One region of the Rhizobium sp. P1_B8 genome, then DNA from elsewhere that is predicted to be linked to it. Evidence: predicted binding sites of a transcription regulator. Region 1 holds the regulator's gene; the other holds the start of a gene.

The links. Region 1 encodes LexA, which represses DNA repair genes until DNA is damaged. Its sites were predicted from a motif close to TGTTCNNNNTGTGTTCNG; they were not measured.
Region 2: a site for LexA is predicted at 1,634-1,651, ahead of dinB (DNA polymerase IV). Genes of this name have one in related genera too.

The regions. Positions count from the first base shown of each region.
Region 1 is NZ_JBFTZZ010000017.1:240,371-243,782, forward strand. Features, by position in the region: gene AC1D2N_RS21525 (ComEC/Rec2 family competence protein) at 1-1,367, shown strand, start outside; gene lexA (transcriptional repressor LexA) at 1,348-2,067, opposite strand; gene AC1D2N_RS21535 (VOC family protein) at 2,266-3,162, shown strand; gene kdsA (3-deoxy-8-phosphooctulonate synthase) at 3,159-3,412, shown strand, end outside.
Region 2 is NZ_JBFTZZ010000044.1:11,948-15,359, forward strand. Features, by position in the region: gene ligD (non-homologous end-joining DNA ligase) at 1-609, shown strand, start outside; gene AC1D2N_RS33415 (SOS response-associated peptidase family protein) at 672-1,445, shown strand; gene dinB (DNA polymerase IV) at 1,705-2,805, shown strand; partial or broken gene AC1D2N_RS33425 (hypothetical protein) at 2,956-3,233, opposite strand; gene AC1D2N_RS33430 (DUF982 domain-containing protein) at 3,243-3,412, opposite strand, start outside.

The sequences.
Region 1 (3,412 bases):
AGATCGCCGCTGCCGGCGCGCTCATCGCCGTCACGGCCTATTTCCTGATCTCCGGCTTTGCCGTCTCGGCCGAACGCGCCTTCATCATGATGGCGATCATGTTGATTGCCGTCTTCTTCGACCGGCCGTCGATCAGCCTGCGCAATGTCGCTCTCTCGGCGCTCGTCATTCTCGCCATTTCACCGTCTGAGGTCTTGGGTCCGAGCTTCCAGATGTCCTTTGCTGCGACATTGGCGTTGGTATCTGGCTACCAGCTGTGGAAGGACCGGCGCGTCCGCGAAAACGCTTTCCTGAAGCTGCCGGTTTTTCGGCCCGTCGTTACGGTTGCGGGTTTCTTCGGCGGCGTCTTCCTGACCTCGCTGATCGGCGGCTTTTCTACCGCGCTGTTTTCGATCGAGCATTTTCATCGCCTGACTGCCTATGGCCTGCCGGCAAACCTCGCGACGATGCCGATCATCTCCTTCATCATCATGCCGGCCGGGTTGCTGGCGATGCTGCTCATGCCTTTCGGTCTGGATGTTTTGCCTTGGAAGGTCGTCGGATTCGGCCTCGATCTGGTGATCTCGATCGCAAAGACGGTGTCCGGCTGGGGTGGCGACATCGGCATCGGCCGCTTGCCCGCTTGGTATTTCGCGATAGCCGTCGCAGGCTTTCTGCTGCTGACGCTGCTCCGCACCCGGCTGCGCCATATCGGCACGTCGATCATCGCGATCTCGACGCTAGTCCTCTTGCTTCTGCCGGTTCCCCGGCCGCCGGATCTGGCGATTTCGGAGGATGGTGGTCTCGTCGCAATCGTCGAGGCGGGGGCCATGGCTTCCAACCGTGAAAGACCGCCGGATTTCATCTTCGACCAGTGGCAGAGAGCGCTGGTCCTGCCGACGCATCACCCGCCGAAGATGCTGGATGGTCCTGTTATTCCGCCGGAGGGAGAAGACCGCCGCGTCAGGCTTTCCCGCGATCAGCAGAACGAAGCAAGGTCGGCGATGCGGGCGGCTGCAGCGGCCGGTGAAGCAAACCGCTTTTCCTGCGTCAAGAAGGCCTGGTGCACATCAAGGCTTGGCAATGGTCACGTGGTTGCTGTCATCGACAATGCCGCCTATCTCGGTCCGGCATGCGACGCGGCCGATATCGTCGTGACGTCGGTCCGCCTGCGCTTCAACAGCTGCCGCTCAGGGGCGACGCTCTTCACCGGCGAAACGTTGCGCAAGACCGGTTCCGTCGAGTTGCGCTTCGCCGACGCCGGCCTGGAGGTCGCAACCGCATTCGATGCATTGTCGCGGCCATGGATGCGGCATCGCGCCTATGACTGGCGCAGCAACAGTTTTGCCGAATCCAGACTGCCTGATGTCAGTGATAGCGGCGAATGAGGCCGACGAGCTTGCCCTGAACCTTGACGCGGTCCGGCCCGAAAATCCGGGTCTCGTAAGCCGGGTTGGCCGCTTCCAGTGCGATCGAGGCGCCCTTGCGGCGGAAGCGTTTGAGTGTCGCTTCTTCGTCGTCGACGAGAGCAACGACGATGTCGCCAGGACTTGCGGTGCTGCCGTTGCGAATGATCACGGTGTCGCCGTCGAAGATGCCGGCGTCGATCATCGAATCGCCCTTGACCTCCAGCGCATAATGTTCACCGGAACCGAGCATGTCGGCCGGAACGACGATGTCGTGGGTGTTGTTCTGGATCGCCGAGATCGGAACACCGGCGGCGATACGGCCCATGACCGGCACGGAGACCGAGTTGCCGTTGTCGGCGACGGGTTTTGTGGGAGCAGGAGTGGCGACCGGCTGCGGCTTGCCAAGGCTGCCCTCGATGACGCTGGGCGAAAAGCCCCGCCGGGGCTGAATGCTGGGGCTGTAGGCCTCCGGAAGCTTGATGACCTCGAGCGCACGGGCGCGGTTCGGTAGGCGGCGAATGAAGCCACGTTCCTCGAGCGCCGTAATCAGCCGGTGAATCCCGGACTTGGAAGCGAGGTCCAGGGCATCCTTCATTTCGTCGAAAGATGGCGGAACGCCGGATTCCTTCATGCGCTCATGAATGAAAAGGAGAAGCTCCTGTTGTTTGCGCGTGAGCATCGACGTTGTGACCTCGTGATTGAAACAAATCCAGAACAGACACTATATGTTCCATATGTGTTCCGCAAGTAGCTAAATTTCCGTAAAACTTGGCGCCAACTCGTTGAGATTTTTATTTTCATTCGCCGGATTGGGACACATGTCTTGCATTGAGGGGCGCGCCATCGCACATCTCTTGCCGTTTCCAGGAGGGATATCATGAACGAGCGTTCCGCCAAGCCGCACCCGCTGGATCATGTGGTGCTGCCCGTCGTCAACATTGATCTGGCGCGCGAGAGGCTTGGCAAGCTCGGCTTCACCGTTGCCGCCGATGCACGCCATCCCTTCGGAACGGAAAACGCCTGCGTCTTTTTTGCCGACAAGACCTATCTGGAGCCGCTCGGGATTGCGAGTGTCGAGGAGAGCGAGGCCTCAGCGCGGCAAGGCAATGTTTTCACCGCCCGCAACCGGGCCTTCCGCTTCCGCTGCGGCGAGGAGGGGCTTTCGGGGCTTGCTTTCGGTAGTAAGGATGCCGGCATCGATCATCAGAACTTCGTCGGCAACGGATCGAGCGCCGGCGAGATGCTGCAGTTCACCCGGCCGATGACGATGCCGGACGGTTCTGAGAGCATCGCCGGCTTCAAGCTGGCTTTTGCCGGCGACCTGCGCGCGCCCGATCTCTTCCTTTTCAGCGTCGAACGCGTCAATCCGCTGCCGGCCGACCGCGGCGCGCTGGAGACGCATGCCAATGGCGTCACCGGCATTGCCGAGATCGCGCTCTGCGCGCCTGATGCCGCCGCTTTCGGGGCCTTCGTCGGCCTTGCCGCGGCGCAGGCGGCAGTCGAGAAAACCGGTTTTGGCGTCAATGTTGCTGCTTCGAACGCGAAAATCAGCCTGATGACGCCGGAAGGGCTAGAAGCCTATTTCGAGATCGCCGGCTCATCCGCCGATCGCGGCCTGCGTGGCCGGGCAATCCTCTTCATTGTCGCCGATCTTGCCGTGACAGAAGCGCATTTGGCTGCTAACGGGGTGACATACACGCGCAAGAACAATCGCATTCTGGTGAAGCCCGCGCCCGGGCAGGGCACGCTCTTCGCCTTCGAGGAGACACGATGAGCACTGAGACGAATTCCGAAGTCAAGATCGGCGAAGGCCAAGGCCAGGTCACCTTTTCCAATACCGGCCGCCTGTCGCTGATTGCCGGTCCCTGCCAGATGGAGAGCCGCGACCACGCCTTCATGGTTGCCGGCACGCTGAAAGAGCTTTGCGCAAAGCTCGGCATCGGCCTCGTTTACAAGAGCTCCTTCGACAAGGCGAACCGCACCTCGCTCTCGGCTGAACGCGGCATCGGGATCGAAAAGGGCAT
Region 2 (3,412 bases), on a different contig from region 1:
GATCTCATCTATTTCGACGGACACGATCTGCGCGGTGTCGAATACCGATCGCGCCGACATCTCCTTGAGGACTCGTTGAACGGCCCAAAGGGTGACAAAGACGGTGCCATCCGGCTGTCGGAAACATTCGACACTGAACCAGCCGTCCTGCTGGAGCATGTCTGCCGCCTCGGCCTGGAAGGCATCGTCGGCAAGCACCTCGATCGGCCCTATCGTTCCGGCCGGACCGCGGATTGGGTGAAAGTCAAATGCGTCCAGAGCGAGGCGTTCTTCATTGTCGGCTATGAGAGGTCGGCGTCGCCTGCCGGCTTCGGGTCGTTGGTGCTTGCTGCCAATCGCGGAGCCGATCTCGTCCACGTCGGAAGCGTCGGCACGGGCTTCAAGGAAGCCGAGGCCATCAGGCTGCGGAAGATGCTGGACAAGCTGCGCTGGAAGCGAAAGCAGCCGCCCCTGCCCTATTCCGCAAGTGCCGATATCGTCTGGGTCGAACCGACGCTGATTGCCGAAATCGAGTTTCGCGCCTGGACATCAGATGGGAAACTTCGCCATCCATCCTACAAGGGCTTGCGCGAACGGCAGGACAATGCCGACGTCTTCCGGCTCGACTAGCGAAATCAGCGCCATACGCTAGATTGTCCTCCACTGAGCTCAAGCGGAGCAGATGGCCCACGATGTGCAATCTTTATCGCATGGAAGACAGGGACTGGGTCGCAAAATGGGCCCAGGACGCTGAAAGCCTGATCAATCTGATGCCCGCCTACCAGATGAACCCAGACCAGATGGGGCCTATCATCCGCAATACTACTGAGGGAAAGAAGCAACTGGTCCATGCGCGCTGGGGACTGCCCTCGCCGCGCTTCGCGCTCGAGAAGTCCGCCAAAGCGAAGGCCGAGAAACTTGCGGCCAAGGGCAAGCCATTCGATCTCGAAGAACTGATCCGAATGGAGGCCGATCGCGGCACGACCAACGTGCGCAAGCTCAGTTTTCCGCACTGGAAGCGATGGTTCGGGGCCGAAAACAGATGTCTCGTCCCGGTCACCAGTTTCGCCGAGCCGGATCCGGCCAGCCAGGAGGAAGGCGGCAACGTGCCCAATGCCTGGTTTGCACGCGACGAGGAGAAGTCGCTGATGTTCTTTGCCGGCATCCATGTGCCGCAGTGGCAGAGTGTCCGAAAGGTCAGGGACGGTCTGACGACTGATGATCTCTACGGTTTCCTGACCACCGATCCGAATAACGTGGTGAAGCCAATTCATGAGAAGGCCATACCGGTCCTCCTTCTGACCACCAAGGAAACCGATGTCTGGATGCGTGCGCCATGGGATGAGGCCAAGGCGCTTGCCAGCCCACTGCCCGACGATGCGCTGATCGTAACATCCCGGGAGCCTTACGGCTCGACGATCGTAACGAGGGCCGGAGAACCGGTCGTGCAGCCGAGCCTTTTCTGAGCCTAACCGGCCCAAAGCAGATCGATCCACACTGGGGGCATGATCGCTTGTGTGGTTCCAGTCTCTCACCGAGTTGTCGATCTTGGCCTGCTTGAGATTGTCAGCAAGTGCTGGGTTTAAGAGGAGTGATCGATCCGCAGCCCTGCGTCGCGGGCAAACGCGTGTTGATATCGCCGCGAAGGCTGCTATGTTCTCTCTTTGTTTCGGGTAAGGCCCTCAAAAGGGACACCGAGCCGGTAGCTCTCTTGCAAGATCCGCCATGAACGATACGACGCCAACGCCGATCCGCAAAATTGTCCATGTCGACATGGATGCTTTTTACGCGTCGGTCGAGCAGCGCGATAACCCGGAACTTCGTGGCAAGCCGCTCGCCGTCGGCGGATCCGCAGCGCGCGGCGTGGTGGCCGCCGCAAGCTATGAGGCGCGTGCCTTTGGTGTCCGTTCGGCCATGCCATCGGTCACCGCAAAACGGAAATGTCCTGACCTGATTTTCGTGCCGCCGCGCTTCGACGTTTACAAGGCCGTTTCCCAGCAAATCCGCGAAATCTTCGCCGAATACACACCACTGATCGAGCCACTCTCGCTCGACGAGGCCTATCTCGATGTGACGGAAAACCTGAAAGGCATGGAAATCGCCACCGAGATTGCCCTGGAGATCCGCGCGAAGATCAAGCAGGTCACCGGGCTCAACGCTTCGGCCGGCATTTCCTACAACAAGTTCCTGGCCAAGATGGCCAGTGACCTCAACAAACCCAACGGCCAGGCCGTCATCACGCCGAAGAATGGGCCAGGCTTTGTCGAAACCCTGCCCGTCAAGAAATTCCATGGTGTCGGGCCTGCGACGGCCGAGCGCATGCGTAAATTCGGTATCGAAACCGGGCTCGATCTGAAATCGAAGTCGCTCACCTTCCTGCAGGAGCATTTTGGGAAATCCGGTCCCTATTTCTATGGCATCGCCCGTGGCATTGACGAACGCCAGGTCAGACCCGACCGCATCCGCAAATCGGTCGGCGCGGAAGACACATTCGCCGAGGATATCCATAATCTCGAACGCGCGAAGGCAGAACTGAAGCCGCTTGCCGAGAAAGTCTGGCGCTACTGCTATGCGCAGGGAACCAGCGGCAAGACGGTGACTGTAAAAATCAAATATTCGGACTTCACCCAGGCGACGCGCAGTCGGACAGGCACAGTGCCATTCGCAAACATGGCTGATTTATTCGACGCGGCATCGGCACTTCTGGCAACCGTCTATCCCTTCAAGCTGTCAGTGCGCCTGTTGGGGGTGACACTCTCGTCGCTGACCAACAATCAGCCCAGCGACGCCACCGAGGGGCAGCCGCAATTCGATCTCAATCTTTAGCAGGAACGAGGCGCCGAAAACAAAACAGCCTGCCGCGGGGGCGGTGCGGCGAGCGCCTGGCAGGATTATTTCGATGGGCAGCGTTCCCTCGAACAGGCGATCAAGCGGCTCGCCAAATCGTCGAAGCAGGCCACTTGAACGCGCGGTCCGTTAGATACCATATCGCCGATCGAGTTCTTTCAGCGCGGACTGTACCTCATCGATCGAAATCGGCTCTGGCATTCCCGGCACCTGCCGGAGAGCGGAATCGAATCGACAGCGTAAAAGTCGGAGGCCCAGGCGGCGAGGATCGTTCGCTTATCATCGACGGAAAGAGCCGGCGCTCTCACCACATCGATTGGCCGCTGAAGCTCCATACCCTGAAGCAAGACCGCTGGTCCCATCGCCATCGCGTTGCTGGCTGCCTGCTGCAACATGTCATGCGTCATCGGACCACCTCACTGTACGTGTGGATCCCGGTCACGCTGCAGACGTGACGCGGCGATCACGTTCATTTCCGGCGCCAGCAGATCGTGTTTCTCGGCGAAAGCCGCAAACAGGCCACGCGCGGTTTCTGCTTCAATCTCGCCACGCAGTGCCGCACTGCAGGCCTTCAGCGCAATCGCAT